4 regions of the Paenibacillus sp. FSL R10-2778 genome follow, and region 4 is predicted to be linked to each of the others. Evidence: riboswitches for the same ligand, from Rfam matches in the RefSeq annotation. Region 4 holds a riboswitch; each other region holds the start of a gene.
What was found. Region 4 has a riboswitch for cyclic di-GMP ahead of NST40_RS21705 (thiamine pyrophosphate-binding protein). Riboswitches for the same ligand answer to the same signal wherever they lie in the genome.
Positions count from the first base shown of each region.

Region 1: linked by a shared signal. The riboswitch ahead of NST40_RS30230 (NPCBM/NEW2 domain-containing protein) and the one ahead of NST40_RS21705 (thiamine pyrophosphate-binding protein) in region 4 are both predicted to bind cyclic di-GMP.
Region 2: linked by a shared signal. The riboswitch ahead of NST40_RS03225 (transglutaminase-like domain-containing protein) and the one ahead of NST40_RS21705 (thiamine pyrophosphate-binding protein) in region 4 are both predicted to bind cyclic di-GMP.
Region 3: linked by a shared signal. The riboswitch ahead of NST40_RS02455 (choice-of-anchor A family protein) and the one ahead of NST40_RS21705 (thiamine pyrophosphate-binding protein) in region 4 are both predicted to bind cyclic di-GMP.

Region 1 is NZ_CP151956.1:6,754,320-6,762,404, reverse strand. It holds gene NST40_RS30250 (leucine-rich repeat domain-containing protein) at 1-111, opposite strand, end outside; gene NST40_RS30245 (Crp/Fnr family transcriptional regulator) at 247-930, shown strand; gene NST40_RS30240 (EAL domain-containing protein) at 1,121-1,969, shown strand; gene NST40_RS30235 (hypothetical protein) at 2,085-2,651, shown strand; cyclic di-GMP riboswitch class I at 2,809-2,895, shown strand; gene NST40_RS30230 (NPCBM/NEW2 domain-containing protein) at 3,157-8,085, shown strand, end outside.
Region 2 is NZ_CP151956.1:731,345-739,429, reverse strand. It holds rRNA gene NST40_RS03235 (23S ribosomal RNA) at 1-2,135, opposite strand, end outside; rRNA gene NST40_RS03230 (16S ribosomal RNA) at 2,398-3,955, opposite strand; gene NST40_RS03225 (transglutaminase-like domain-containing protein) at 4,322-5,131, opposite strand; cyclic di-GMP riboswitch class I at 5,145-5,225, opposite strand; cyclic di-GMP riboswitch class I at 5,300-5,382, opposite strand; gene NST40_RS03220 (class D sortase) at 5,502-6,161, opposite strand; gene NST40_RS03215 (GtrA family protein) at 6,264-6,671, opposite strand; gene NST40_RS03210 (glycosyltransferase family 2 protein) at 6,658-7,638, opposite strand; gene NST40_RS03205 (phospholipid carrier-dependent glycosyltransferase) at 7,736-8,085, opposite strand, start outside.
Region 3 is NZ_CP151956.1:551,554-559,638, forward strand. It holds gene NST40_RS02435 (hypothetical protein) at 1-212, opposite strand, end outside; gene NST40_RS02440 (DUF3221 domain-containing protein) at 715-1,059, opposite strand; gene NST40_RS02445 (ASCH domain-containing protein) at 1,411-1,824, shown strand; gene NST40_RS02450 (hypothetical protein) at 2,024-2,416, opposite strand; cyclic di-GMP riboswitch class I at 2,912-3,002, shown strand; gene NST40_RS02455 (choice-of-anchor A family protein) at 3,111-5,474, shown strand; gene NST40_RS02460 (alpha/beta hydrolase) at 5,621-6,556, shown strand; gene NST40_RS02465 (NusG domain II-containing protein) at 7,376-7,765, shown strand; gene NST40_RS02470 (Gx transporter family protein) at 7,749-8,085, shown strand, end outside.
Region 4 is NZ_CP151956.1:4,790,169-4,798,253, forward strand. It holds gene serA (phosphoglycerate dehydrogenase) at 1-1,048, shown strand, start outside; gene NST40_RS21690 (SDR family NAD(P)-dependent oxidoreductase) at 1,422-2,255, opposite strand; gene NST40_RS21695 (YafY family protein) at 2,415-3,371, shown strand; gene NST40_RS21700 (HAMP domain-containing methyl-accepting chemotaxis protein) at 3,493-4,743, shown strand; cyclic di-GMP riboswitch class I at 4,918-5,014, shown strand; gene NST40_RS21705 (thiamine pyrophosphate-binding protein) at 5,170-6,810, shown strand; gene NST40_RS21710 (carboxymuconolactone decarboxylase family protein) at 6,821-7,189, shown strand; gene NST40_RS21715 (hypothetical protein) at 7,395-7,745, shown strand; gene NST40_RS21720 (ketoacyl-ACP synthase III) at 7,800-8,085, shown strand, end outside.

The sequences.
Region 1 (8,085 bases), 2.0 Mb from region 4:
GGGAATCTCTTTAATATGATTGTTGTACATGCTCAGTTCTAGTAGCGGATTGCTCTCAAACACGACATCTGGCGTTTCAATAAGTCCTTTTCCGTCAAAATTATATTTCATGAATGGATCTCCTTTGTAAATCGTATTGGCATCAAGCCTATGTGACAACGTTACGATAGAATATAACAGGATGATGATTTATTATCAGTATGTTGGCATACAAAACTATGGAATGTGTTAGAAAGGAATAATGAGATGGAAGCTTCTTTTTGGACTGGCACTCGCTTTTTTCAGGGTTTACCCTCGGAGAAAATCGAGGCGGTCTCAGGATTATTCACTTATAAGGCATATTCTAAGGGAACCCTGGTGTTTGCAGAATCAGATCCGGGGGATCATGCCTACATTATCTATTCGGGGATTATAAGGGTGTATGCTACCACGAAAGGGAAAGAGCATACCGTAGATCTTTTTGGAAAAGGCGATTTCTTTGGCGATCTGGAAGTGATCCATCCCTCCAATATAAGAGTGCTGTCTGCGGTGGCTATGAATGATACTGTATTATTTGAGATTAAACATGAGCCTTTTAAGCAGATGCTTGCCGATTACCCGTTGATTAAGGAGCAATTGATGCTGCTGCAAATGGACCGTTTATTTTTATCGAATCGGTTATTACATGAAATGAAATTTCATGATGCGAGAGCGCGTGCGATCTTTACGCTGAGAAGACTATACCAAAGATTTGGAGTAGAGGAGCAAGGCAAACAGAGGATTGATCTTCGATTGACCCATCAGCAGTTCGCGGATATGATCGGAACGTTAAGGGAGACGGCTACTCTTGTGCTTAAAGATCTGCAAGAGCAAAAGATTATTGAGATTCAACATCAGCAGATCACCGTGTTAGACCCGAAGTATTTACTGGAGTATACGAATTTCGATTGAGAAGAGCCGTTCCGGGATCTTTTTCAGAGAATTGATTATTAAAGGGGTTATGAATGTGGCTTGTAATCATTGTGTAGTAAGAGATCTGAATTTTGAAATCAAGGCTCATGGTGAGCTTAATCTTAGGGTTTTACCTGAGGTTATTCATCACCTGAGTAGAAGTAATACGATACATAAGGTGGAAGAAAATGTGATTACAATTAAGGAGGCTGGGGTGCGGGATTTTCTGGATTTCTGTAATGACCATATGGAGTCGGAGCAGGTTGAATTCCGTATAGATGACCAAACATGGAGACCCCTATCCGAATTACCCACTGTACTTGATATGGAGTGGATTGATGAGGTTATCACTAAGGGTCTTGTTACTTGCTACTTCCAACCGATTGTGAACGTAAGGGAAGAGATTTTTGCATACGAGCTCCTATCCAGATTTAAAAAAGAAGACGGATCTCTTATCTATCCTAATGAGATTTTTGCGGCGGCACGTAATCGTGGGCGTTTATATGCTTTAGACCGGTTATGTAGAATGACGGCTGTAAAATATGCTGCACCCTTAAATAAAAAAACGTTTATTAATTTTATCCCAACGTCGATCTACGCTCCAGAGTTCTGCTTAAGATCAACCGTTGAACTGGCCAATCAATTAGGCGTCGATCCTTCTCTTTTTGTCTTTGAAGTTGTTGAGACGGAGAAAGTGGATGATCTCGCTCATTTGAAAGCTATTTTGACATATTACAAGGATCGGGGATTTGAATACGCTTTAGATGATGTTGGTGAGGGCTTCAGCACGATCGAGATGTTATTGGAGCTTAAACCCCATTACATGAAGCTGGATATGAAATATGTTCAGGGTGTGTCCAGCGATCTGAACAAACAGAAAATAGCAAAGCAATTTTTAGAAAAAGCTTTAGAAATCCAATCCGTTCCTTTAGCAGAAGGTGTGGAGTTTAGAGAGGACTTTGAATGGCTTAAGCAGAGTGGTTATCAGTTGTTTCAGGGATATTTATTTGGAAAGCCTGATCCTATTCCCAAACAGTAATCCTAATGAGTATATATCCGTCCAGAGGATGAGATGAATTTCAGGTCAGAGTCTGAGTACAGCCAACCCCCGGGGTTGTATAATTTAGGTAATTGAAAAGGGGGACGGGATGGATATGAAATGGCATCAATTTGTAACGCGCTGGGCAGATTCTAGGGGCTTTGATGGACGAGAGATTGATTATCAATGGCCTTCTCCCTCATTTCCGGTCATCAGTATTCGCAGTAATCTAGGGCGATACTCAGGTCAAGCGTATGGTCGTGGAGGTAAACCCCGTGTGAAGACAGCCGTTGGATTAATCGCTATTGGAGATGTAGCTGTCGGCTTGATTTCCATAGGTGCGATAAGCGTGGGCGTATTATCCTTAGGAGCAATATCACTGGGAATGTGGTTAGCGATCGGAGCAATAGCACTTAGCTGGCTTGGCTTCGCAGTGGGAGCGATTGCGATTGCAGGCGTGGCTGTAGGAGCGATCGCAATCGCGGAAAAAGCGTTGGGGGCCATCGCCATAGGGGATACGGCGTTTGGTGCGATAGCGATAGGCAGGATCGCTGGGGGTGCCATAGCTATCGGACAATGGGCATATGGTGTAATCGCAGTTGGCGAACATGGTTTCGGATTAATTCCCGTCACGGGCGATGTGTGGAATTGGTTCCGGCGTTTGTTTGGATCGGGGAGTTAAGTAGACCTACAGTCCTAAAGGATGCCCTTCTCTTCCGGGATGGTCGATAAATAATATCTATCACATAAGAAAAACTAATTGCAATTACCTATATTCATTTCATACCAATTAATCATGCGATCCGATCTAGGCTTATGTTACTCTTTGAATGTATTCGAAACTTCATAGGCAAACCTATGGAAATGTAGGGACGCAAAGCTAAAGGGACTAAGGTTATCATAACTATTGTCAGCCAGCTGCCAAAGAGTGTGTAACGCTTTTTGTTAAAATATAAGATATTAAGTATAAGTTATACACCTATACTTAATATCTTATATTTCTCGCTTAAACGCTTACCGTCCTTATAGGACGCCGAAGGCGTTTATGCTTGTTAAGGTTTAATAAAAATTAAGTCTTAATTTTTAGGCGACTTTATACGCAATCAAGCTACTCTTTTGGGGTAGTTTTTTTTGTGCCCATTTTTGGGCACTGGAGAGATTCATATGACATCTGGGGGTAAGAAGAGATGAAGAAAATGATTGCGATCGCTACATCGGCGGCCATGTTGGCCAGTTTTTCGAGTGAGGCAGGTTATGCTTTAGCAAGTGAGGCAAGCAAGGTAAATGTAACAAAAAAAGTGGCGCAAAGTAAGGTTAACTTATTAAGCAACGCTTCGGTTATTCCGTTTGAGCTGTACGGCAAGGATGCTCTAAATGCCTATAATGAGGTTTTTAGAATGAATCCAGCAAATATTAAATCCATCACAAATAACGGTGGTAACTACTCAGGCTCGCCTATAGCTAAGGCTATGGATGGGGATATGAGCACGCATTGGGAGACTGGCAAACCGAATAGTTCAACGTTTACGAATGAGGTTGTGTTTGTTTTCAATGAGTCCACTGAATTAAATAGAATGGTATACGCGGCTAGGCAATCCGGTGCGAAAGGTAAAGGTTTTGCTCAAGAATTTGATATCTACGGCTCCACTACCGATGCGGGTGATTTTACGCTCGTGTCTTCTGGAGAATATACAGGCTCAACCGGTGATGTAGTGGAGATTCAGTTCGCACCTACGGCATTTAAGAGACTTAAATTTGTCTTCAAAAAAGCGAACCAAGATTGGGCGAGTGCGGCTGAATTTTCATTTTATAAAGAGGATAGTGTCTCTGCTAAAATGAAAAATTTATTTACTGATGATACCTTGAGCCAAGTTAGTGCTGCCTTTGATACGGCAGAGAAATTAACAGCTTTAGAGAATGAAGTGCAGGCACATCCACTGTATGCGCAGTTTAAAGAAGAGATAGAGAATGCAAAGATCCTTTTGGAGAACCATCAGGTAGAGGCAACGGCAGCCAAGGTTTCGAAGCTAAAAGGGTATGGAACAGCCTATGAAAATGCCTATAGCCAAGCTTATAGAATGCCGAATGCAAACGTATCAAAAGTAACGGTGAACGGTGGAAGCTACTCAGGTACGAAGCCTGAATATATGCTGGATGACCAGCCCACTACGCATTGGGAAACGAACAAAAACAATGATGCAAGCTTCACGAATGAAGTCGTGTTTGAACTAGCGCAAGCGGAAGTGCTGGACAGAGTGGCTTTTTTGGCTAGAGATAACCGCAAAGGATTCCCAGAGGCTTTTGAAATCTATGCATCAGAGACGAGTAAAGGAGAGACCTTCCAACTTGTATCTAGCGGAACCGCGGTTAGTACCAATGACTTTCTGGAATTTAAATTCGAACCGACGAAGTTTAAAAGATTAAAATTTAAGTTCACAAAAGCTAATATCAACAGACCTTTTGCGGCTGAATTTAGATTTTATACAGAAGATAAAGTAAGCGAAGCTGTAAATGGTATTTTCACAGATGGAACGATGATTGCGGTTGTGCCTGCTTATAATAGCGTCGAAGCAATCAACGAATTAGAAGAAGCGGCAAAAGTACATCCGCTCTATCCAATCCTGAAAGATTCTTTGGATTTAGCTAAGAAGCTAGTGAATGGTGAAGTTCAAACCGAAGGCACCATCATTGAGGCGGAACAACGTGGAGATATGAAAAAGCATGCGCAGGAAAACCTGAGAATTGGTTTTGGTACGAACAACCAGCCTACAGGTCTCGTTGCAATGCCTGGAGATACGATCAACGTTTATGTGGACGCAGCTTCTAACGATAAGCTACCTTCTTTAGTCTTTTCTCAACAAGAGGCCGCTTGGAATGTTTGGGCTAGAGGTGTGCAATTGCGTCCAGGTAAGAACATTATAACCGTTCCTGAATTTGCTACGAATAGTTATTATGCACATGAAGTGACTAAGGGCGGTACAGTGTATATCGTCAATCCATATACAGCTGAGGAACAAGGGAAAGCGCCATTGATCCGCTTCGAAGGTTTAGAAAAGATTCCTTTTATGACCAAGACCACGGATCCAGAACAATTCAAAACCTTCTTAATCACATACAAACAAAGACTGGACGAAGATAAAGCGGCTCATCCAAATGTTCAAGATCGTAAACTCATAGATGTGGTAGAAATGGCCAGCGATCATGTTATTTTCACAGGAACGGCGACGGAGGCGTACAACAAATATATTACGCAAGGAAATAACCCGCTGGACACCGTAACTGGGTATGACACCTGGATGAAGAGTATTTTTTCCTTCTATGGCTTGGATGGCAGTAGTGAGATTCATGATGCCAAGCTAATTCGTGAGAATATTCGATTAATGCAGCCTTATGGTGCGATGTATGCAGCGGGAGATCATACAGGGATCCAACTTGGAACAGTAGGAACCATGTTAGGTGATTTTAATAAAGCCTATCCGGGCTGGGGACTGAATCACGAAATTGGGCATCGCTTGGCTATGGGTGAACGGGAATATGGCGAAGTAACTAATAATATGGTGTCTATGTTTATGTCTGTCGCGGCAAATTCGATAGATAATCGTATACCGTATGAATCAGATATCTATAAATATGTCCTCGAAGAAAATAAAGTGGTTATGAATCAGCAGGGCTTATTTGCACAACTCGGAGCCTATTGGCAGCTGGAGCTGGCACATCCGGGATACTGGACAGAGCTGACCAAGCTATATCGGGAGCGGAAGGTCACCCTTACCAACGGTGACAATTCCAAGCAGCAGTATTTGGTGGAGTTCTCCTCCGAAGTACTGGGATTAGATTTAAGCAGCTATTTTGCCAGACATGGCTTCACTGTGAATCCTGAGACAAAAGCGAAAGTAGCCAAGTATCCGGCACCGCAAAAGTTATGGTATTTAAATAACTCGGTGATTAATTATGAGGGAACTGGAATAGCGGATAAAAATTTGGCCATTAAGGTTAATATCACACCTAACACCACGGATAGAACGAACACGTTAAGTTTCAGTATAGATAAAGAGCTTAAGCAAGACTTTTTAGGATATGAAGTGTATAGAAATGATGTGTTAGTTGGTTTTACAGGAACTGAGCAATTTGTGGATCAGAATGTAGATGCGAGTATCAACTATACGTACAAGATCGTCGGTTATGATAAAAAGCTGAACCCACTGAAGCCCGTACAGGTTAAAGCCTTTAAGCCAGCCTTGTCTGTTGAAGATCAGCTCACTTTAAAGCTTAATCAAACCTTTGATCCGATGAGCTATGTAAAAGCGGCTAACTATCTAGGAAACGATATTACTGCAGATGTCTCTCTGAAAGCCAATAACGTTGATGTAACGCAAAAAGGCAACTACGAAATTGTATATGAAGTGAAAAGCGAAGGGGTTACGGAAACGAAAACCACACAGGTTACGGTAACGAGCGACTACGCCTATATTTCCGATCTCAATGCCAAGTCAGTCGTTGTAGGCTGGGGTGAATTAAAGAAAGATAAAGCCGTTTCCGGAGGAATCATAACCCTTGTTCGCCAAGGGTTGGCTGCGACGTACGCGAAAGGGATTGGTGTTCATGCCAACTCTGAGGTAGTTTACGATATTGAAGGTAAGGGTTACGACTTCTTTGAAAGCTACATTGGGATTGATCAAGCCATGAAAGGGAAACCTTCCTCGGCTACTTTTGCAGTGTATGTGGATGGAGAACAGAAATTTGAGAGTGATGTTTTCCGGGCAGGAACAGAACATCAATTTGTGAAAATCCCTGTGACTGGCGCAAGAGAGGTGAAGCTGGTTACAACAGATGCTAAGGATGGCAATGCTTCAGACCATACGGTATGGGCGGATGCGAAGTTCTCGAATAATTCAAGCAAACCTACCATTACAGTACCGGAAGAGACAACCTTCGTTAAGCTGAACAGCGAATTTGATGTGTTGAGCGATGTAACAGCTTTTGATACGGAAGATGGTAACTTAATTGGAGCCGTTAAAGTGCATTCAAATGGATTCACATCAAGCAAAACAGGGACTTACAACGTCGAGTTTTCAGTTACAGACTCAGATGGGAACTCCGCTGTGCAGGCCAGAAAGATTGTTGTATACAGCGCTAGTAAATACCTGAGTGATATAGATTGGCAATCGGCAAAAACGGATTATAATGTGGTTCGAAAAGATAAGGCTAGCTCTAACAATCCGATTAAGCTGCTGGTAAATGGCGAGGTCAAAGAGTTCGCTAAGGGCTTAGGAACCCATGCCAGCTCTGAAATCGTGTATAATCTGGCAGGTGCAAACTATGAATATTTTGAAACGTATGTAGGGGTTGACAGAAATATCCCTGAGCAAAGCAACTCCAGTGTAATTTTCAAAATCTTTGCCGATGGGGCAGTGGTTTATAACAGCGGACTGATGAAATTTGGTACAGAAGCCAAGCTTGCGCGGATACCTGTTAAGGGTGTAAGTGAATTGAGGCTGGTGTTAGATAATGCAGGTAACGGAAATGCTTCAGATCACGGTGATTTTGCTGATGCGAAGTTTATGATCTTGAACAATACACCAGAGCTTACCATACCTAAATCTGTCTCAACCAAAGTGGGTCAAGCGATTGATATCAGTGAAAGCTATTCCGCAATGGATTCGGAAGACGGTGACTTGACGGCTCAAGTGAAGGTCACAGGCCAAGAGCAAGTTAAATTCAACCGGGCTGGAAAGTATCCAATCACTTACACAGTAACAGATAGTGATGGAAATACGACCACGAAGATTAGAACTATAGCCGTAGTAGACATGACGGACTTTACGTATCTGACGGATTACGACTGGAATTCTACTCAGAACAGCTATACTGCACCTTTGAAGGATAAATCTATTAGTGCAAATACGCTGAGATTAACAGATGAGAACAATCAGGTAGTGTCCTATGAAAGAGGAATTGGAGCGCACTCTAACTCGACGATTGTATACAATCTAAGCGACAAAAACGCGGACTATTTCACTTCCTATGTAGGTGTAGATAGACAAATGTACGGTTCTGTTGGTTCGGTGAGCTTTGAGGTGTTTGTCGATGGAGAGAAGAAATTCGATAGTGGGGTC
Region 2 (8,085 bases), 2.9 Mb from region 4:
CCAAATTCAATATCAAGCTGCAGTAAAGCTCCATGGGGTCTTTCCGTCTTGTCGCGGGTAACCTGCATCTTCACAGGTATTAAAATTTCACCGGATCTCTCGTTGAGACAGCGCCCAAGTCGTTACGCCATTCGTGCGGGTCAGAATTTACCTGACAAGGAATTTCGCTACCTTAGGACCGTTATAGTTACGGCCGCCGTTTACTGGGGCTTCGGTTCATAGCTTCGGGTTACCCCTAACCACTCCCCTTAACCTTCCAGCACCGGGCAGGCGTCAGCCCGTATACTTCGCCTTGCGGCTTCGCACAGACCTGTGTTTTTGCTAAACAGTCGCTTGGGCCTTTTCACTGCGGCCCCCTCGTGCTATTCACACTACCGGGGCACCCCTTCTCCCGAAGTTACGGGGTCATTTTGCCGAGTTCCTTAACGAGAGTTCTTCCGCGCGCCTTAGAATTCTCTTCTCGCCTACCTGTGTCGGTTTGCGGTACGGGCACCTTCTCCTGGCTAGAGGCTTTTCTTGGCAGTGTGAGATCATGACCTTCGCTACTATAATTTTCGCTCCCCATCACAGCCCAGCCTTATCGATGTGCGGATTTGCCTACACATCAGCCTCACTGCTTAGACGGACATCCATCAGTCCGCGTCACTACCCTCCTGCGTCACCCCATCGCTCATAGCGGATTACGGTGGTACAGTAATTTCAAACTGTTGTCCTTCGACTACGCCTTTCGGCCTCGCCTTAGGTCCCGACTTACCCTGAGCGGACGAGCCTTCCTCAGGAAACCTTGGGCTTTCGGCGGATCAGATTCTCACTGATCTTTTCGTTACTCATACCGGCATTCTCACTTGTGTAGTGTCCAGCGCTCTTTTCAGTACACCTTCAACCCCTACACAACGCTCCCCTACCCCAGATGCAAAGCATCTAGCCATAGCTTCGGTGGTGTGTTTAGCCCCGTTACATTTTCGGCGCAGAGTCACTCGACCAGTGAGCTATTACGCACTCTTTCAATGGTGGCTGCTTCTAAGCCAACATCCTGGTTGTCTGTGCAACTCCACATCCTTTCCCACTTAACACACACTTGGGGACCTTAGCTGATGGTCTGGGCTGTTTCCCTTTTGACAATGGATCTTAGCACTCACTGTCTGACTCCCGGCAATAAGTATATGGCATTCGGAGTTTGACTGAGCTTGGTAATCCTTGCGGACCCCGCACCCAATCAGTGCTCTACCTCCACTACTCTTATACCGAGGCTAGCCCTAAAGCTATTTCGGGGAGAACCAGCTATCTCCGAGTTCGATTGGAATTTCTCCGCTACCCCCACCTCATCCCCGCACTTTTCAACGTACGTGGGTTCGGGCCTCCAGTGCGTGTTACCGCACCTTCACCCTGGACAGGGGTAGATCACACGGTTTCGGGTCTACGTCCACATACTAATTCGCCCTATTCAGACTCGCTTTCGCTGCGGCTCCACCTTCTCGGCTTAACCTTGCATGTTAAACGTAACTCGCCGGTTCATTCTACAAAAGGCACGCCATCACCCATTAATAGGGCTCTGACTTTTTGTAAGCACACGGTTTCAGGTTCTATTTCACTCCCCTTCCGGGGTGCTTTTCACCTTTCCCTCACGGTACTGTTTCACTATCGGTCGCCAGGTAGTATTTAGCCTTAGCAGATGGTCCTGCTGGATTCATACGGGGTTTCACGTGCCCCGCACTACTCGGGATCCGTCTCGGAGAGAATACAGTTTAGGTTACAGGGCTTTTACCTCTATCGCGGGCCTTTCCAGACCTCTTCACCTACCATATTCCTTTGTAACTCCATGTGAGACGTCCCACAACCCCTAAGAGCAAGCTCTTAGGTTTAGGCTGTTCCGCGTTCGCTCGCCGCTACTGACGGAATCACTATTGTTTTCTCTTCCTCAGGGTACTTAGATGTTTCAGTTCCCCTGGTCTGCCTCTACACACCCTATGTATTCAGGTATGAGTAACTGCGAATTACCACAGCTGGGTTTCCCCATTCGGACACCCCCGGATCAAAGCTTGCTTACAGCTCCCCGAGGCAGTTTCGTTGTTCGCCACGTCCTTCGTCGGCTCCTGGCGCCTAGGCATCCTCCGTGTGCTCTTATTAGCTTAACCTTGATTTTTCCGCAGGAAAATATCATACGATGACATTCTCTTTGGAATCATCTCACTAATAACATTTACTTGTTTACACAAGTTGCTAAAAGATGTTCTAAAACGCAAATTCGTTTCGGTATCCAGTTTTCAAGGATCAAGTCTTACTTGAGAGCTTAAACTCTCAAAACTGAGCAACGAGTGAGTAACAGGCCTAAACCTGAGTTTTGGAAGCTTAGCTTCCGATTTGAATGTCCTCATTGCAGAGAACGATTCTCCATAGAAAGGAGGTGATCCAGCCGCACCTTCCGATACGGCTACCTTGTTACGACTTCACCCCAATCATCTACCCCACCTTCGGCGGCTGGCTCCCTTGCGGGTTACCCCACCGACTTCGGGTGTTGTAAACTCTCGTGGTGTGACGGGCGGTGTGTACAAGACCCGGGAACGTATTCACCGCGGCATGCTGATCCGCGATTACTAGCAATTCCGACTTCATGCAGGCGAGTTGCAGCCTGCAATCCGAACTGAGACCGGCTTTGATGGGATTGGCTCCACCTCGCGGCTTCGCTTCCCGTTGTACCGGCCATTGTAGTACGTGTGTAGCCCAGGTCATAAGGGGCATGATGATTTGACGTCATCCCCACCTTCCTCCGGTTTGTCACCGGCAGTCACTCTAGAGTGCCCAGCATTACCTGCTGGCAACTAAAGTTAAGGGTTGCGCTCGTTGCGGGACTTAACCCAACATCTCACGACACGAGCTGACGACAACCATGCACCACCTGTCTCCTCTGTCCCGAAGGCCGCTGCTATCTCTAGCAGATTCAGAGGGATGTCAAGACCTGGTAAGGTTCTTCGCGTTGCTTCGAATTAAACCACATACTCCACTGCTTGTGCGGGTCCCCGTCAATTCCTTTGAGTTTCAGTCTTGCGACCGTACTCCCCAGGCGGAGTGCTTACTGTGTTAACTTCGGCACCAAGGGTATCGAAACCCCTAACACCTAGCACTCATCGTTTACGGCGTGGACTACCAGGGTATCTAATCCTGTTTGCTCCCCACGCTTTCGCGCCTCAGCGTCAGTTACAGCCCAGAAAGTCGCCTTCGCCACTGGTGTTCCTCCACATATCTACGCATTTCACCGCTACACGTGGAATTCCACTTTCCTCTTCTGTACTCAAGCCACCCAGTTTCCAGTGCGACCTCAGGTTGAGCCCAAGGTTTAAACACCAGACTTAAATAGCCGCCTGCGCGCGCTTTACGCCCAATAATTCCGGACAACGCTTGCCCCCTACGTATTACCGCGGCTGCTGGCACGTAGTTAGCCGGGGCTTTCTTCTCAGGTACCGTCACTCCGGTAGCAGTTACTCTACCGGACGTTCTTCCCTGGCAACAGAGCTTTACGATCCGAAAACCTTCATCACTCACGCGGCGTTGCTCCGTCAGGCTTTCGCCCATTGCGGAAGATTCCCTACTGCTGCCTCCCGTAGGAGTCTGGGCCGTGTCTCAGTCCCAGTGTGGCCGTTCACCCTCTCAGGTCGGCTACGCATCGTCGCCTTGGTGGGCCGTTACCCCACCAACTAGCTAATGCGCCGCAGGCCCATCCCTCAGTGACAGATTGCTCCGTCTTTCATTCTTCTCTCAGGAGAAAAAAGAAATTATCCGGTATTAGCTACCGTTTCCGGTAGTTATCCCAGTCTGAAGGGCAGGTTGCCTACGTGTTACTCACCCGTCCGCCGCTAAGTTATTTTGAAAGCAAGCTTTCAAAATAACTCCGCTCGACTTGCATGTATTAGGCACGCCGCCAGCGTTCGTCCTGAGCCAGGATCAAACTCTCCAATTAGTATTGAAAAGAGCGATATGCTCATTTTGAAACATCTGACGAGAAAATTAATTCTCTAATTTTGGATTTCACTTGCGTGATTTCCTACTCACTCGTTGTTCAGTTTTCAAAGATCAAGTTCTCGTTGGCGCCGTTTAATGTCTCAGCAGCAACTCTTATAATATATCATGTTATCTTCAGAAATGCAAGCTTTATTTTCGAAGCTTTTTATCAGCCTCGTCTATATCGCCTGTACGCTGTCTAACAACGCTTACCTATAATACCCCAACTATTAATAGAAAAGCAACCCCTAATATAAAAATAAACAACTAGCTTAATAATTAAGCTAGTTGTTTATTTAATAGAGTTATGTTTCTAGCGACGAACTTAATAGTATTTTGCCGCAGTATATTTGCTTGAGGCTTTAATTAAATCGGTTTTCTTATCACTCTTTGCAAGTCCTGCATCCACTGTAGTATCAATGGTAACCCACTTCCCATTAAGCAACACTTCGTTCCAGGCATGATATTGCGTAACGTAGCTTGTATTCCCCATTACCAACTTAGCAGGAACATCTACACTCCGCAGCATTGCGGCAAAAAGAGAAGCGTAATCATAGCAAATCCCTTTTTTAGTAGTCAATGTCTTATCGATGCTTGGAATATAATCAGTAGTTACACTATTAGCAAGAGAGTAATCATATTGTACATTCGCAACTACATAGTTATAGATCGCTTTAACTTTCTCTTCGTCTGTTGTTTTGCCTTGTACTAATTGTTTAGCTTTGACAATCGCTTTATCAGAAGAACTCCATTTCACATTCTGTACGGAGCCCAAATATACGGAATTCGAGTCACTCATGGTTACGTCTACTACTTCGGAATATAATGCTTTGTATTTATTGCCGGTTGTGTTCTCCAGAACAGAAACCTTATAAGTCCCATTTCCTTGTTGCAAAGGGAAGTCCTCAGCTTGTCCAGAAGCATACAAGTTATATGTATAGCTGCTGTTATCTTTGGTGATCATGAGTTTGATTCTTTTATCTTTCGGAATATCATAGTTAATACCAATAACACCTTGAGCCACTTTGGATGTAATCAACCAGCTGGCATCTGCACTTGCAGCTTGAGCTGTACTTACCGGAACTGAAGTCATTAGGACGAACAACGCCACCAGCATAAAATAAACCTTTTTCACGGATAAAACTCCTTTCGGTAGCTGGCTGCCATCCTTTCGGGAAGGCCCTTTAGCTTTGCGTCCCTACCTTTCGATAGGTTTGCCGTTATCGTATAAGCTCTATCTGTTCTAGCTTTACTAGATATAATTGATAGAATCCATTTGAAACAAACAAAAAAAGCCTCTTCATTCGGTAGCTGGCTGCCATCCTTTCGGGAAAAGGCCCTTTAGCTTTGCGTCCCTACCTTTCGGAAGGTTTGCCGTTATCGTGTTTAGCTTTCATAGTATAATACTATCATATTTATAGTTGTGAACAAGACCTAATTTACTAGATTACCCATTATTTTATAAATATCTCCCGGTATTTGTGTTTTCTTGTCATTCACTATTCTCATTTTGTTAATTTGGCATGAACAATCAGCCGATGCGTTGGATTCACTAGCGGATCACATGTAATCAGAGTAACAATCTTATCCTTGTCATTCCCGTCAAGAACGGAGACATCACTCGGATCTACAACAGAAATATCATACACCTCATAGTTAAACACCTGATCACTAGTCTTTACCGTGATAACATCCCCCACAACAACCTCATTCAATCTGTTAAACAAACGACCCGTAGTTCGAGCCCGATGCGCCGCGATTGCAGCATTCCCGATCTCTCCAAGGGGTGCCGTTTCTTTCATATGGGCTGCAGCATGTTTCATATTAGCTTTTGTAGCCCCTTCTAATACAGGCAGCTTCAAATCAATCTTATCGATTTCAATTAATGCGATTACTTTGCCACCGACTTCAATCTCCGGTTCAGGCTTTTCTGTCTCTTGGGGTTGGGGCTGTGCCTGAGCATCCAGAACCGATTCCTCTGCTAACAGCTGAGTAACTTCAGCATACCTGCTCTTCAGATCTGGCTGGGGAGTACTATCGGCAGTGCTTAGTTCAGCCGTTTCTAATAACTTCTCCTGCTGCCTGTCGTTGTACCACTCGTTAGCTGTCGGATATAACATGATAAGTATCCCAGCCAGTATGAGTAGATAGGAGAATTTACGCAATGTTATTCACCTCCGTATATTATTTCTATGGTTATATACAAATCAAGCAGAAACAGCTACTTGCCTTTAAGCATAGCAACTCCTTCTGCCTGAAATTAATGTTTAAAATACCCATTTACGACTTCCAAAGAAATTGATGATCACCGTGATAAAGGTAACCAGCACCTTGGAGATCAAGACTTGAATACCTAGTTTGTCTGTCAACAGATGCATTAACAACAGTGATATTCCGAGCACTACCAGATTCAGCACGATAAACTTGACCAGCTGTACGCGGTCGAAGCCTTCTTTATTCCCCCGGTTGCGATCACGAAAGGTAACTTTTTTATTCAAAATAAAGCTATTCGCCGTGCCTGCACTATAGGAGATCACCTGCGCCAATGCGTATACCATCCCTAGTGAATTCAACAATGTGAAAATCACAAAATCAATAAGCGTATTGAGCAAACCTACGGCATTAAATTTGAGGAACTGTATGAATGCAGCGCGCAAGTTCTTATCTGACATCATTGTGGTCCTTCCGGCGGTCCAGTTGTTCTTCGTTCTGGTAGCCTTTAGTCTCACTAACAATATATAGCGGTCTATCTTTAGACTCGTCATAAATCCGTCCGATATACTCCCCAATCACACCCAACAGCATCAGAACAATACCGTTAAAGAGCAGATTGACACCTACAATGGAAGCCCAGCCCGGAACCGTCCAGGAGGTGAAAAATATCCTTTGGAACAAGACGAAAAATAAATAGAGAAAGCTAGAAAATGAAAGAAAGAATCCAATATACGTAGCAATCTTAAGCGGCTTATGTGAAAAAGAGGTGATGCCATCTAACGCAAAACGAATCATTTTCTTCAGCGGATATTTGGTTTCTCCGGCAAAACGTTCTTCCCGTTCATATTCCACCATAGTCTGCTTGAAGCCAACCCAGCTCACCAAACCTCTGACATAGCGGTTCTTTTCTTTAAGTCCCCGCAGGACATCACATACCTTACGGTCAATAAGACGGAAATCGCCTGTATCCGTAGGAATATCTACACTTGTCATACTGCTGAGCAGGCGGTAAAAAAGCTTCGCGGTGACCTTTTTGAACATCGTTTCTCCGTGGCGCTTCAGGCGTTTCGCATATACAACGTCGTAGCCCTCTTTCCACTTCTCGATCATTTGCAGAATGACCTCCGGAGGATCCTGAAGATCAGCGTCAATAACAACAACCGCTTGACCTTCGGCATAGTCCATGCCAGCTGTAATCGCTACCTGATGTCCGAAATTACGCGAGAAGTCAATCAGCTTGACATGCTCGTCTCGTTCACAGATCTCCCGAATCATCTGGGCGGAACGATCACGACTGCCGTCATTGACGAAGACCAGCTCATAAGTATCGCCGCACTCGTCCATTACTTTTTTCAAACGTTCATAAGTATGGCTAATTACTTGCTCCTCATTGAACATGGGTACAATCACACTATATCTGGCTTTCACCTTTATTCCTCCTACAAGCTTTTTGGAGCGTTACATCCATCTACACTTCATAATAACGCTGCATGCATAAACTTATTTTATAGATTTTTATTAAATCCTAGAAAACCCAAGTAGGGAACCAACGCAGCATATCTTTCACGTAATCTCCACTGACCTGCATCCCTGACAGTACCGGGTAGAAAGCAATAAAGAGCAGCAAAGCAACAGCTACATAGACATACTGTACGTAACGGGCCTCAGGGAATTTAGTATCCAGCAACTTCATTATATATACAATACCAAGAATCATAAATGGCACCATAGCAAAATAATGGTAAATAAATGTTTCTCTTGGGACAAGCATCCACGGAACATATTGCGAGAAGAAGGCAATCCAAATCATGTAGAGATTCTTATCTTTACGTTTCAGCGTAATCCACAGTGTTGCCAGCATCGCAAAAATACCCG
Region 3 (8,085 bases), 2.7 Mb from region 4:
TTCTTCATCACATATCCATAAATGAGGAATTGTCCAATAATAAAGAAAATGAGCTTAAGGGGAAAGTTGCCCATTTTTATCTCAGTGAAAATAATAGTGAATGTGACACTCACAAAGGTTAGTGATACAACTTTTAAAAACTGTTCATAACGATCTTGTGGTTCTTTGATAGGATCCTGCTGCCCCCATTTTCTCTCATCAATTTCTGTCATGGTAAACCTCCAATCTACTGAATGTTATTAGTATTTCACCAGATTGAGATGCTTTTTGAACAGGGAGAATTAATTGGGAAACCATTATGAGTATAGTTGTCTGTTGCATCTTGTTGAAAGCTTACTTGTTGTGGAGATAGTACATTGCCTGAAGTTATAAGCTCCTATAGTTGTTACATCGTAAGGTTTCAGTAATTCCAACAAAGAGTGAACTCCCAAATGCTTGGGATTATGCCCACTGGCTTCGGCTGGTGAGCTTTTTTTCGTTTACAGAATGTCCCGGAATTATTATATTCAGATTATGTAAATGTTTAGTCCGGGATAGATTATTCATAGTAAATATTCGGAAGGGTATTTCTGCTTCGGAAATTCCCGTAACAGAGATGTTGAGAGTATATAATATTCCATATTATATACTCTGATTTCTCTTTAAATCTACTATAAAGAAGCGCCGTCCCTTTTGGAGACGCCGCTTCTTTATAGTAGATTCTATTCTTTTTGCTCAATTCTTGATTTTGGTGATCTTTTTGGCGGTAACTTGTGCAGGGAATGAATCATCACTTACTTCAAAAAATACTTTAATCTCATCGCCTTTTTTATATTTAGAAGGTGCAACTTTATTTACCCAAATGGCTTGAGAGTACTCATTAGATTCGAGAATCTCCTTGTATTCCTTGTTCAAGTCTTCTTCTTTTAATTCAGAAATTACTAAAATTCTTTTATTTTCTACATCTATTGTGTGTACAATTCCTTTCAAAACTTCATTATTCTTACTACAGGCGGTGACGAATAACAAAAAAACAAAAATAAGAGTCCATTTAATAGTAGTACGTGGTTTTTGAATCATGGACCTTCCCCTCCAGTGGTTACGACATTAGTTTAAAATCGGTTGCACAGGCATAGCATTTAGTACATTACCAATATAAGAATAAACAGCAGCCTTTCCATTATGACGACCTTTATTGATTCTGGGGAGTTACAGGTGAATGTCTGTAGTATTGATATTTTCATAAGAACTTTTGTTTGTATATAATAAAAATAAATGTTCTTATTTTAGAGGCGATCAATGATGGAAATGAGTATCGACCAAACGGTTGGGATTATTTATCAGGTCAAGGTGAACAAGATTACACAACGCGAGATCGAGATCCGTGGCATCCGTGACAAACGTCCAACATAAACAAAGGGGATAAATATCATGCGGTGTATAACAATACGGCAGCCTTGGGCGACCTTAATTGCTCTTGGTGAAAAAGAGTTTGAAACTCGTTCATGGAGAACAGCCTACCGCGGCGAGTTAGGCATCCATGCCGGAATGAGGATTGACAAAAAGATTTGTGAACAGGAACCTTACAAATCAGTATTGGCGAAACATGGCTATACAGCGAATAATTTGCCGACAGGAGCTATTATTGCTACAGGTCAGCTCGCGGGATGTTATGTGGTTACTCCAGAGGTGGATTTAAGGGAATGGATCAATGGGAATGAATATGATTTTGGCGACTATAGTGAAGGACGGTTTGCCTGGAAGCTTGAAGGGGTTCATCCATTAAGCCATCCAATTCCAGCTAAAGGTCGGCTAAGCTTGTGGGAGCACTCTAATCACTTCTGAACGGCGAACAATATTTTTAATGTAATTTTTATGTGCCTATCAGCTATTTTTCAGGTTCGAGGTATATATTAGAGACACCAAACACCCCCCAGTGTTTTGTGGTATATCTCTCTCAGGTCTTGCCAACTCCCATGGTAAGGCCTATTTTTTTGTTCACTAATTGATTGGGGGGAGAGAGCGCAGCGGCTTCTATACAGCTTTACTTAATCTGGTACTGTTCTTCGTAACTCTTAAAAGATGAAATATCCAGCCCTAGGTATCTGCGCATATGGATGGCAGCTTGAGCCGCAACAATGTCATTCAACAGCAGCATTCGTTCATGATAGCCACGACATATATACTTGGCTTCAATTCCAGTATTAAGTCTGTTTTGCTCATACACCTTAATTCCCCGTCTTCTCATTTCTGCACGAACATCCCTTAGATCTGTTGTAGCTACTGCAGCAGCTGTTCCAAGCACCTCCAGATAAGGGGCGGGTGTTCGTAAGTGTGTAGATAAAATGGCGGAGTCCCGTTCGAAAGCTGATAAAATCATCGGAAGCAATAAATAAGATTTCACCAGCATGTTGTCCCTGCTTTCTGCTCTATGCATGAATCTCATCACCTCTAATAGGAACGTATATTCGTATTCTACCCCGATATTCCAAAAATAATCAATGGTATTTCTAAACAGCTTATCCAATGTGATTAAATTCACAACTAAATAACGAAGAATAAATTATATTAAAAATTGTAATAATAAAAATTAATGTATCGAACGCAAATAAAGGAGAATTATGATGGAAAAAGAGGGCAGCCTCCAGCGTGGATTGTTTTTTGGTTTAATTCTGAGTATTCCCTTATGGATATCCATATTGGGCTATATACAGTTACTTTAAAATTTAATGAAAAACCTTATGCGAAGCGCCTTCAGGCGCTTTTTTTGTGTGGTACTAATGCGGGGAATTATCGAAAGGAATTGATTGACAATTGTGGGTGTCGGGCGCTAAACTGTTATTAATTCAAAAGTATTAAAAGTCATAGACTGTTATTGGATAGAATGCTTCAGCTACCAGTTCTGGACTTGCAGTGTAATACATATATATAGTCATGATAATAGCAAACCGTCTGAAAGGGCGGGACGCAAAGTCCAGGAGTCTAAAGTGTCTTAAAGGCACAATGACCGTCCGACTGCCATGAGAAGGGAATTTCACTTCTTTTTGGCGGTCTTTTTTGTTGTTAGGTCCTTTAGAGTTTCTGGTAATTATTCTGATTAATATAAATCATAGTTTTAGGAGGTGTGCCATTTGAAAAGAAGAATAAAACCGTTACTCTCGCTTGTATTAGCTGGGATTTTGACGGTAGGTAGTGGGCTTTCCTCATTGGGAGCTGGAGTTGCTGGAGCAAGTAGTTCTTCTACATTGGGAATTGCAGCGGTCTACAACGTGTTTATTCTAGGGGATATAACAACAGTTTCGGATACGGAAGGAAGGTTTGCTGCTGGAGGTAACGTTAACTTAACCAACTATAGTGTTGGAGATAGGTTGACCGCTGCAGAGGTTTCCCTGACTGACACACTTGTTGTTGGAGGGAATCTTACTTTCAACGGAGGTACTGTTTATGGGAATATCGTGCACGGGGGAGATTTTTCAGGGAATGTAACGCTCCTCAAGGGTGGTACAAAAAGACAGGGGAGTACGATTGACTTTTCAGCAGTAGGTCAGTCTTTGAAGGACAAATCAGCAGAACTTGCAGCATTGCCGGCGAATGGAACAACAGTGTACCAATATGGCAGCCTTATCCTGACAGGTACAGATCCTGCGGTCAATGTTTTTAATGTTTCAGGAGATAACGTCTCTAATACCTACGGAATTACAATAAATGTTCCTTCAGGATCTACTGCAATTATTAATATTGATGGTTCTAACGTAAAAATGAAAAACTTCGGATTTCTACCTAATAACGTGTTGAACAGCAAGAAAATTTTGCTTAACTTTAGCCAAGCTGCGTATCTTGATATGGCAGGCATAGGTGTAATGGGAAGCATACTTGCCCCCTATGCTCATGTTGATTTTATTAATGGTCAGATTAACGGTACTTTAGTGGCGGCTTCACTCAAAGGTACTGGTGGTGGTGAATTTCACCACTATCCATACGATGGTGATGAACCTGGACCAACACCGACACCAACGCCGACAGTGACGCCAACACCGACACCAACGCCAACAGTGACACCAACGCCGACACCGACGCCAACGCCAACGCCGACAGTGACACCAACGCCAACACCAACGCCGACGCCGACAGTGACACCAACGCCGACACCAACACCGACAGTGACACCAACACCAACACCGACAGCGACACCAACGCCGACACCGACGCCAACACCATGTCCGACGCCAACACCAACGCCGACAGTGACGCCAACACCGACACCAACGCCGACAGTGACGCCAACACCGACACCAACGCCGACAGTGACGCCAACACCGACGCCAACACCAACGCCGACGCCAACGCCGACACCGACGCCAACGCCAACGCCGACAGTGACACCAACGCCAACGCCGACACCGACGCCAACGCCAACGCCAACGCCGACAGTGACACCAACGCCAACGCCGACAGTGACGCCGACGCCGACAGTGACACCAACACCAACGCCAACACCAACACCAACGCCGACGCCGACAGTGACACCAACGCCGACACCAACACCGACGCCAACACCGACGCCGACAGTGACACCGACGCCAACGCCGACAGTGACGCCAACACCGACACCAACGCCGACAGTGACGCCAACGCCGACACCAACGCCGACAGTGACACCAACACCAACGCCGACAGTGACACCAACACCAACGCCAACAGTGACACCAACGCCGACAGTGACGCCAACACCGACACCAACGCCAACACCAACGCCGACAGTGACACCAACGCCAACGCCGACGCCGACACCAACGCCAACGCCGACACCAACACCGACGCCGACAGTGACGCCGACACCAACACCAACGCCGACGCCAACACCGGCACCAACGCCGACAGTGACACCAACGCCGACGCCGACAGTGACACCAACGCCGACAGTGACGCCAACACCAACGCCAACAGTGACACCAACACCGACGCCAACGCCGACGGTAACACCTGAGGCAACGCCGACGCCAACACCGACACCGACGGTAACGCCTGAGGCAACACCAACACCGACGGTAACGCCTGAAGCAACACCAACACCAACACCAACACCAACACCAACACCAACACCAACACCAACGTCGACACCAGAGACTCCGGTGTTCCCGACACCAACGCCATCATCCGTAATTGGCACTATAGTTCTTGCAGAAGATCCTGTGCCGCTTGGGCCTGTAGCTTCGCCGACACCAGCGCCAGTACCAACACCGTCGAATAGCACAGAAGTACTTGTTGATGATGATGAGATCCCATTAGGTCCGGTACCGGCAGTGACACCAACGCCAACACCAACACCTGATGAAATCATCGTAGTGGACGATACGATCCCATTAGGAAAGCCACCTGTGAAGGAATTGCCAAAAACGGGTGAATCAAGTCCTGCACCTTACTATGTAGCAGGTTTAGGTTTTGCACTTATCGGATTATTAATGAGAACCAAGTTCTCCAAAAAGAATAAATAATAAAGGGTAGATCAACATAGAGTCGCTTTCGGGAGTGTTCCGATGGCGGCTCTATTTGTATGTCATGATTGCGATAGTTTGGTGCATTCTAAGTAGATGGTATACTCTTGTTGCAAAGGAAATGAAGAGGGGATGGCGAAGGCGAATTGATATGGTTCATTATTAGCGCTGTAATCATCATAGGGATTCTAATCTATGTGGGATTTTTCTTCTATGGTATTGCTATTAAACGAGCGCCAAAGGTATTTCTAAGTAATAATCCTAATCTGAAGGCTGATCCTCCGGTTGCCGGAGCTTCTTGGGGGGAGGGGAAGGATTGGGTCTCTCGCCAGAGCTTCGAGAATATTGAGATCGTATCTGCAGATGGACTTAAACTAAGAGGTTACTTACTCCGATCTAATCGTGCTGCGGGACGCACAGCCATTCTAGCCCACGGTTATTCAGGTAAAGCAAAGGATATGGGGGCGTACGCCAAAATCTACTACGAGAACTTAGGCTTTAACATCCTAATTCCCGATGCAAGAGGGCATGGAGATAGCGCAGGGGATTACATTGGTTTTGGTTGGCCGGAACGAAAAGATTATTTGCAATGGATTGAATACATGATTAAAAAGACTGGGCCTAGTGCTCAAATTGTGCTTCACGGTGTCTCTATGGGTGGTGCTACAGTGCTAATGACCTCAGGGGAAGATCTTCCGCCGCAGGTAAAAGCTATTGTTGCGGACTGCGCTTATACCTCAGTAAAAGCACAATTATCTTACCAACTACGACGCATGTATCGCTTGCCAAGTTTCCCTTTCGTTCAAAGTGCAAGTCTAATCACCCGCTTGAAGGCGGGGTATGGCTTTGGTGAAGCCTCTGCATTAAAACAAGTGCGGAAAGCGAAGGCTCCGATTCTTTTTATTCATGGGGATGCGGATAACTTTGTACCTTTTGCTATGATGAATGAATTGTATGAGGCATGCCAGAGTCCAAAAGAGAGGCTCATAGTGCCGCAAGCGGGGCATGGATTGTCTTATGATACGGATAAGGCGGGGTATACAGATGTAGTAACAGCTTTTATAAGTCGATATGTAAAATAAGTCCTGAACGTAGACAGCGCCCGATATCCGCTAGGTAGCGGTTATCGGGCGCCTATATTTTTCCACACATGACGTAGTCCTTGAATAAGGATCGTACCGTCATGCTTTCTCGTTATATTCATCCCCCGCCGTTCGTGAGTAACGGGTGTCTTGATTCCTTGTTATTTCCAGCAGCCGTGTGGCGAGAATAATCCTTCCAATACGACAAAAGCCCTACCTCTCTTTTGCCCTTGCGGCTCCATTGACCGCGCCAGTGTGAATCGGAATGCTATATTTCGAATTTAATCTCATAAAAAGGAAGAGTACTGCAAGAAAACATAAAGCCTCTTTGTCCAAAATGCCGATGTGTATAATAGTCGGCCTGACATCTTCTTGGTGGGGATATTCAATATATCGAAAAACAAATACCATATAAATATAACACACTATTGTTTAAAAGGCAAATATAATAATGAATTCCAAGATAAGGTTTATTTGATTCTAGAGAGGAACAAACCTCGATAAGGGGCGCTTAGATTTTGAAAGTAACTTAAATTGGGTTAATTGTGAATTATTCCGGAAAAGCTAGTAAACCAGAGGAGATGGGCGATCTCGGTGCAAATGGGCTAAAATGTAAGTTGGATTTTTTTGCAAACGCTACAAACTTCAACTGAAAATGCCAGAGACGAATGGGTTGTGTCTGCTGGGGTTATTTTGCGTGCCTATTTTGTGAACAGCTCTCTAAAACTGACAATAAACTCCAACATTGATTGAAGGATTGAGGGTAGACCGTTATAATTAATAAGTCTGGATTTTAATTAAAAAATAAGGGAGATTTTTATGAAACGCGCAGATGTGTGGCTGATTTCCATCGTATTGATTGCTGCGCTCGCTTTTCTCGTACCGAGATGGTTTTCGGACAATGATGACAAAGGTGGGGCCGGTAAAAATCTCATAGCCAATGTAACGGTGGACGGTGAGTTATTTAAAACGGTAAAGCTTACAAAAGAAGAACAAACCATTGAGGTCCGCACGGAACGCGGCTATAACATTTTGAAGGTGCATGATTACGGGATTGAAATGTACGATGCCGATTGCGCTGATAAAGTTTGCCTAGGTTTTGGTTTTATTACCCTGCCCAAACAGACGATTGTCTGTCTACCGCATAGAGTATTAGTCGAAATCACCAGTGCGTCGGGGGAGGATGATATAGATGCCTATGTCCAGTAGTGAATCTGCAACAGCTTTAAAAAGAACAGTGATTATTGCGATTTTCGCCGCAGTAGCAGTAGTGTTAAGTTTAATAGAGGCACAGATTCCGTTATCCGGGATGGGACTGGTGCCGGGTGCTAAGCTCGGACTGGCCAACATTATGATTTTGACTTGTATTTACTTTTTACGTGGACGGGATGCTTTGCTGCTTGTCATCCTCAAAACACTGCTTACTGCATTTCTGCTAGGTACCTTCTCAAGCTTGCTGTTTAGTTTATTTGGTTCACTTTTTAGCTTTGTTGTTATGTTTGTGCTGATGCTGATTAGTGGCAAAGGTA
Region 4 (8,085 bases):
GGAAGTAAAATTAGCTTCCGTTGACGATGTAGTCCGCGGAGCAGACTTCATTACTGTGCACACTCCACTTACTCCGGAAACACGCCATATGATTTCCCGCCCGCAATTTGAAGTGATGAAAAAGGGAATGCGCATCATCAACTGTGCCCGTGGTGGTGTAATTGATGAAATGGCGTTAGTAGAAGCTATTGATAGCGGTATTGTTGCTGGCGCTGCATTTGACGTATTCGAAAAAGAACCGCCACAAGCAGATCACCCATTCTTGTCGCATCCAAAAATTATCGTGACTCCTCACTTGGGCGCTTCTACAATTGAAGCTCAGGAGAATGTAGCGATCGATGTATCGGAACAAGTACTGCATATTCTGCGTAATGAACCGTTCATCAATGCTGTAAATATTCCTCCAGTTGCTCCAAGCGTAATGAACAAACTCCAGCCTTACTTCACACTTGGTGAGAAGCTGGGCAGCTTTGTTACCCAGATTACAGATAGTGCTATTCGTGAAATCCATGTTGAGTATGCGGGTGATCTGTCAGATGTCGATACCCAACCACTTACCCGCTATATTGTGAAAGGCGTGCTCTCCCGCCACTTCGCTGAGGATGTTAACATCGTTAACTCCATGCACTTGGCAAAAACACGCGACGTTAATGTAGTAATAACTAAAGCTTCCAAAACTAAAGGCTTCACTAATCTGATTACCGTGACCCTTAAAACAGATCACGACCAAGAACGTCTCGTAGCCGGAACATTGCTGCAAGGTTATGGAGAAAGAATTGTTCAAGTGAACAAGTTCCCGGTTGATATCGCTCCTGAAGGACATCAAATTGTAGTATCCCATAACGACAAACCAGGGATTATCGGACTTGTGGGCACATTGCTGGGCGAAAATGATGTCAATATCGCTTCCATGCAAGTGGGACGTAAAATCGTTGGTGGCGAAGCAATCATGCTGCTGACCGTTGATAAAGCTGTACCTACTCATGTGCTTGTGAAGCTTGCTGGCCTGCCAGAAATCAACACTGCCGAAGAAATCATTCTTCTGTAAGCAATACGATAGAAATCAAACAACAGAGCAGCGATCCTCCCCTTTTAGGAGTTTCGCTGCTTTTGTTGTTGATCGTCGACCTGTTTCGGCTTCATTTACAACACCGAATCGAGTTCCCTCGTGGAGGCTTACGGACACCCTTGAGGTTACGGACCCAGATGACCCTATATGCAATAATTTCGCCTTTGAAGCAGGGTTTCGGACTCTAGTGCCACTATTCCTCAAAAAGGAGCTAAATCAGGTGTTTTGCCTATCAATAGCGTCTCTGGGGACCGATAGCGTTCTAAATATACGAAAATGCTGCATTATAGATCAGCTGTGTCCTATACTGCTTCATACGCACATATGGGATCAAACAGATCAAGTTTGCTGTTTAGACTAAGAATGCGGGAACAGTCCGACCATCGATGTCTGTAAATCCATACTTTTCAGCCAGCTTAGCAACCTGCTGCGGTTGTCCGGTTATAGACATAACCTTAGGATCGGCTGCTAGAGCAGCGGCTGCTCTACCGATATAGGTTGTGGATTCAGTCATCTGCAATTCTTCAACCTCATGCCAATGCTCCTCATCCGTGTTCATGCTCTCCAACACCGCCTCTGTCCTCATCCAGCCCGGAGTAAGCGGAATAACTGCAATGTTGTCCTCTTTAAGCTCATTCGATAACCCGTAGGCCATACGCACAAGTGTATTTTTAGAAAGATCATAATAGAAATTTCCTAGATATTTGTAATGATCCCAAAAGGTTGTGTGGATGATTAGACCGCCAGCTTTTGCCTCACGCATTAATGGTATTGCATAATAATTTGTTATCAACTGTGCCCTCACACCCGCATTAAACATATTGTCCCAATGCGCTGTAGGAAGCTCCCAGAAAGACTTCTGCTCAATAGGTAAATCGTTGCCGCCCCATACATTATTGACTATAATATCAAGCTTTCCTTGCTCTGAAGCAATCTGGCGAATGACCGCCTCTGTCTCCTGATCTTTTGTATGATCACATCGTATGGCGCTGCCGGACCCTCCCTCCGCTTTTATTTCCCTAAGTACGTTATCAATGCTCCGCTTGCTATGCTCTATGCCAGAAGCCTCTGTCGTTCTGCCCGTAATATAAACGAATGCACCTTTCCTTGCCAGCTCCAATGCAATTCCTCTACCAGCACCTCTGCTGCCTCCGGTGACCAATGCTACTTTTCCTTTTAAAGTCATGTTCTCAATCCTTTCTACACTTGTTTTTCTCTAAATGTTCTGTATTTAATCCTTACCTTATATAAGTATAATTCTTTAATATGACACCAACTGACATATATAATATAATAATTAATTAAGAACTAACTAACATTTATTAGGAGGAGGAATGTTCCCTTAATGAGAGCCGATCGTTTGTTATCCATCTTACTTTTGCTGCAAAATCGTGGAAAGATGACGTCCCGTGAGCTAGCCCAGACCTTAGAAGTGTCTGAACGAACTGTGTTTAGAGATATGGAAGCCTTATGTACAGCGGGAATACCGATTCTTGCCGAACGGGGACGCGAAGGAGGTTGGATGCTCACAGAAGGATACCGGACCTCCTTAACGGGTATGAAGCCCTCAGAAATTGCTACTCTGCTGCTGTCCGCAGACTCCTCAATCTTAAAAGATCTGGGTATACAAAACGACTTCTCTTCTGCCGTGCTTAAGCTGGAGGCTGCTTCCCCATCCAGGCCGAATAATCCAGCCAGTTACCTGAGCCAACGCATTCATATAGATGGTGCCAGCTGGCACCCTTCCGACGAGACATATCCGTTCCTATCTGTCCTGCAGGAAGCTGTTTGGGAAGACCGTAAAGTGAAGATCACTTACCCACGGAATGACGAGATGAAGGAGCGTTTCATTGAACCTCTCGGGTTAGTCGCAAAACGTGGAGTTTGGTATGTAGTGGCACGAACCGAGGGTGAAATGCGGACTTTTCGCGTGTCGAGATTAATACAAGCTGACGCAACTTATGAATCATTTGTCAGACCTGAGGCTTTTGATTTAAAAAGCTACTGGGAACAATCGACTTTAGCTTTTAAAGCAGCACTGCCAAAATATGTAGTGAACTTAAAGGTGAATGAGTCTATTCTTAAAGAATTACAGCGTGAAAGATATGTAACTATAACTTTAGTAGAACCCTCTGCTAATACTGGGTGGATGAACGTGGAGGCCGAGTTTAATGCTATAGAATCTGCCTGTCGTATCGTACTCTCTTTCTCTCCTTCAGTTATTGTTTTAGCTCCTATCGAACTAGTAGGGATGGTAAAGTCTGCTATTAAAACAATTTCCACAATATATGAGGAATTTTGACATGAATTCTAAATATCTACTACTTAAAGAAGATTTATGACACTTCTCTATAGACCAATGACCTATAAATCCCCTATAATAACACCATTACATAAAATTTAATAAGGGGGACATTTTACCAATGAGCTGGATGCACAAACTTCCGTTAAAACAAAGAATTGTTGCCGGATGTTACCTCGTTGCCGCACTGTTTGCTATTCCTGTCTTAGTTACGTTAATGATTCTAGGTCAATTTCTCGTAGGAATTATACTAGTAGTTGTTCTTGCAGGTCTGACTTTACCTGTTGCTCGCTTCGTGGAGAGAACGCTTACATCATCTTTTGATGATATTGCTAATGTATCTCACAGTATTTCGAAGGGCGATTTCACTAGCAGAGCGGACGAAAATGGCTCAATGGGTGACGTAAGCCGCTCCTTTAACACAATGATTGATAAGCTCAAGAAGATTCTGACCGATGCATCGCAGATCACCCGTCAAGTTATGGATGCAAGCCGCGGAATCGAAGATAAGAACCAGAACCTGAAAATTGTCATGGCACAAGTAGCCTCTTCTTCTACTGAGCTCGCTCTTGGTGCAAATGAAATATCTACGGATATCGCTGATATGACAGAATCCATTAAAGACATTGAGACCAAAGTATCCAATTATACGAACTCCACCAAAGAAATGAACAGACGTTCAATACATACCTTAGAACTTGTTGAGCAAGGGCGCCAATCCGTAGATACACAGGCTGAAGGCATGCGTAAAAACATAGAGGCTACACAAAAAGTGGCTGATACTATTGAAGCTCTCTCACAAAATGCCCGCGGGATTACGATGATCACCAAGACCATCACAGAGATCGCTGAGCAGACCAACCTGCTGTCACTGAATGCCTCCATCGAAGCTGCTCGTGCCGGAGAGCATGGTCGGGGTTTTGCCGTTGTAGCTCAAGAGGTCCGCAAGCTTGCTGAAGAATCTACGGCATCCACAAAAGAAGTATTCGGCTTGGTCCGCAGCATTGAGTCAGATATTAAACAAGCCATCGATAATATTGCCATCAATGAAGAGGTTGTGCAGGTTCAGAATGAAATGATCACTCAATCTGCCCATATTTTCGCACAAATTGTACAAAGCGTGCAGTACATTACCGAGCAAATCTCTTCATTCTCTGCGGAGAGTGATCTTATGCTAGAAAGTGCCTTGAAAATTTCCAGTGCAATTGAGAATATCTCAGCAATCACCGAAGAAACTGCTGCTGGCACGGAAGAGGTATCGGCGGCTATGAATGAACAGATTAATGCCCTGCAGTCTGTTGCAGAAGAAACGGAAAAAATGACCCAGGCCGTATTTAATCTGCAAAAAACCATTCATATCTTTAAATTCTAGTTCAAAACTATCAACTGCCACCTAAGCTGAGTCTTAGGTGGCAGTTTTTTTCGCGAGGCAAAACTTCATCTCTTGGACAAGACTTTCGTCAAATTTCGAGTTTTTTTAGCGGATTATGTTGACAAAAATTAATGAGGAATATATTGTAAAGGAAAATTATTCTTATCAACTATAAATTAATATTGGCAAAATCCTCGAAAGAGGATGACGCAAAACCATGGATCTACAGCCTCATTTTTTCGTTTGAGGCCATGATTGCCAGGTTGCAGAGGAACCAGGACGGCTGAACTATTGTTCAGTCTTAGCGGCGCCTTATGCCACCAACCTGTGCTTACTATAGAGCACAGGTTTTTACTTTTTGAGTATATTGATCTATCGTATCTATTCGGTAGATTAATAACTAATATATATCAAAAAACTTGTGAGGTGTTTCTTTTGAAGACAGTCGCAGATTACATGGCGGAAGCACTACGTAACCTTGGAGTCACACATTCTTTTGGGATCATTGGCAAATCCATTTGTCCAATTGTTCTAAAGATGGTGGATTACGGTATTGAATTTATTCCCGGCAGACATGAAGCAAGCTCCGGATTCGAAGCAGCAGGGTATGCGCTGAAAACGGGTAACCTAGGCGTAGCATTTGGTACTTCGGGTCCTGGGGGAACTAACCTGCTTACAGCAGCAGCACACGCGAAAGCTAACAACCTACCTGTCCTATTTATTACCGGCCACCAATCCATTACAGAGCTTGGAATTCCTCAATGTCAGGACTCCACCTCTTTTCTGGCTGATTTAGCTGATATGTTCAGACCTGCCACCTTGTTCAGTAAATTGGTTGAACGTGGGGATCACTTCGGTACTATTTTTAATCATGCGATTTCTGTGGCCCTGACCAAACGGGGTCCTGTTCATCTTTGTATTCCTTTTGATGTACAAACTGAAGTATTGGAAGAATGCAATATAGTAATCCCAGAAAGAGAATCTCTAATTAGTCTAGCTAATATCGATAGAGTCATCGATGCTATTCAAGCTGCTAAGAATCCTTTGATTATTGCGGGTAAAGGAATTAACCGCTCCGGAGCACATAAAGAGCTTGTTCAACTCGCAGAAACTTTTAATATTCCTGTAGTAACATCTCCTGGTGGAAAAGGGGCTATAGTCTGGGATCACCCACTCTATCATGGTCCTATTGGCGTTGGCGGTTCGACCCACGGGGACGATTTATTGAATAAAAGCGATTTATTTATAGTGCTTGGATCACGTTTAAGTGATATGACCATCTGTAATCTTAAACGGGAGAATCATCCAGCAACTTTAATTCAATTTGATATTGATCCAACCTTTGTCGGAAAAATACTATTGTCCAAAACGATACCGGTCACCGGGGACCTGCGCGATAATTTGGTGCACTGCCTAAATCATATTGACCCAAGCACAATCACCAAACGTGAGGCTTTGGCCGATACGGATTATTCAGAAGAGCTTCCAACCCTCAAGAATCTTTCCCTTGCTTCGGTAATGAGTACTTTAAGTGATTTGATCCCTTATAATAATTCAATTTTCGTTGATGATGGAAGTCATGGATTCCACGCTGCAAAATGGTACAAGGTTAAGAAACCGGGCAGCTTTGTTTTTGATGCGTATTTTGCTTGCATGGGTAATTCGATCGGCATGGCTATTGGTGCAAAAGTTGCAGCTCCTGAAGAAACTGTCCTCTGCATTACAGGTGATGGTTGTTTCATGATGCTCGGCGCTGAGATTAACACCGCTGTCTGCAAAGATATCCCTGTCATCTTTATCGTGGTCAATAATAAGCAACTAGATATGGCTCTTAAGGGTATGGAGAAAACCACAGGTCGTATCGATGGAACTCTATATGAAGTACCAATGGACGCCGTGAAATTCGCTGAATCTCTAGGTGCTAAAGGCTACAAATGTGAGACTGCGGATGAATTCACAGCTGCAATTAAAGATGCGGTAGCTCTAAACCATGTTGCCGTTATTGAACTGCTAACAGACCGTGATGAAGTCCCTCCGACTGCACACCGTACTTTGAACCTAAACTAGGAGGCTAACCATGAAGGAAAATATCAACAGTGGTCTCAACCACTTCACGAATCTATCAGGAGACTATGGCGCAAAAGCACTAGCTCCAATTAAAGACCACTTCCCTGACTTGGCTGAATTTATTATGGGGAATGCCTATGGCGATATTTTTCAACGTAATACTATAGCCCCTGACTGGAAGGAAATCGCAGTCATTTCATCTTTAATTTCAATGGGTCAATTCGAACAGTTGGGCGTTCATTATGTCATGGCCCTTCGTGTTGGAGTTACAGTAGAACAGCTTAAAGGTATTCTATTACACTTAGTACCCGTTATAGGGGCACCTAGAATCATCACAGCTTTTAATATCCTGCTTGCAACCATAGAAGAAATCCAATAACCCAACAGTTCGACAACAATATACAAAATTCGACTTTATTATTGCATACACTTGAAAAATATGCCTATAATAGAGTCGGAATATCCCATTACTTGCTGTATAGTGTCGAATTTTGACTTTTATAAAACAGCTAAATGGATATACATGGCTGGATATTGCAGTCGAACTGTTTTGGACAAATTCAATCTATGGGAGAGATTTAGGCATGGGAAGTTTCGTTTTGAAGACAGACACTACAAACAAGGTTATTAACATTGAGTTAGATGGAACATTTTCTGAAGAAGATGGTCTAAAATCTATTCAAGCTTATCAACAAACTATCAATCCAATTACTCCAGCTGACTATGAACTAAAAATCGACTGCAGAAAGCTAAATGTAACTGCACCAGATGTTGTACCTCTTTTAGAAAGCTGCTTTGTAATGTTTAAGAATGATGGATTTGTAAAAGTAAATCTAACGCTTGAAAATAACCCGATCCTCAAAATGCAGCTTTCCCGTCTTGGCCGTAAAGCTGGACTCGATAACATCGAGATCATTTCTGCGGTTACAGTCTAGATCTTTTAATCTTAATATGTAGGCCACATTTTACTGCTTTCCTGGAGGCGTATTATGACCGGAATTCGTATTAAAGGCATTGATATCTATCATCCCAGCAATATAGTTGGTAACGACTTTTTCATTAAGCATTTTGACGAAAAAGGCATTGATATTCGAGGTCTATTATCCGCATTAGGTCGTATTACACGGTATAGTATTAAGGATGCGGATGAGAATTCCCTTACGATGGCTTTTGAGGCTGCCAGGAATGTTCTGGAGAAAAGTGGTCTCACAGGTGCCGATATCGACCTTATTGCCTATGCAAGTCAAACTCCTGAGTATATCTTTCCTACCAACT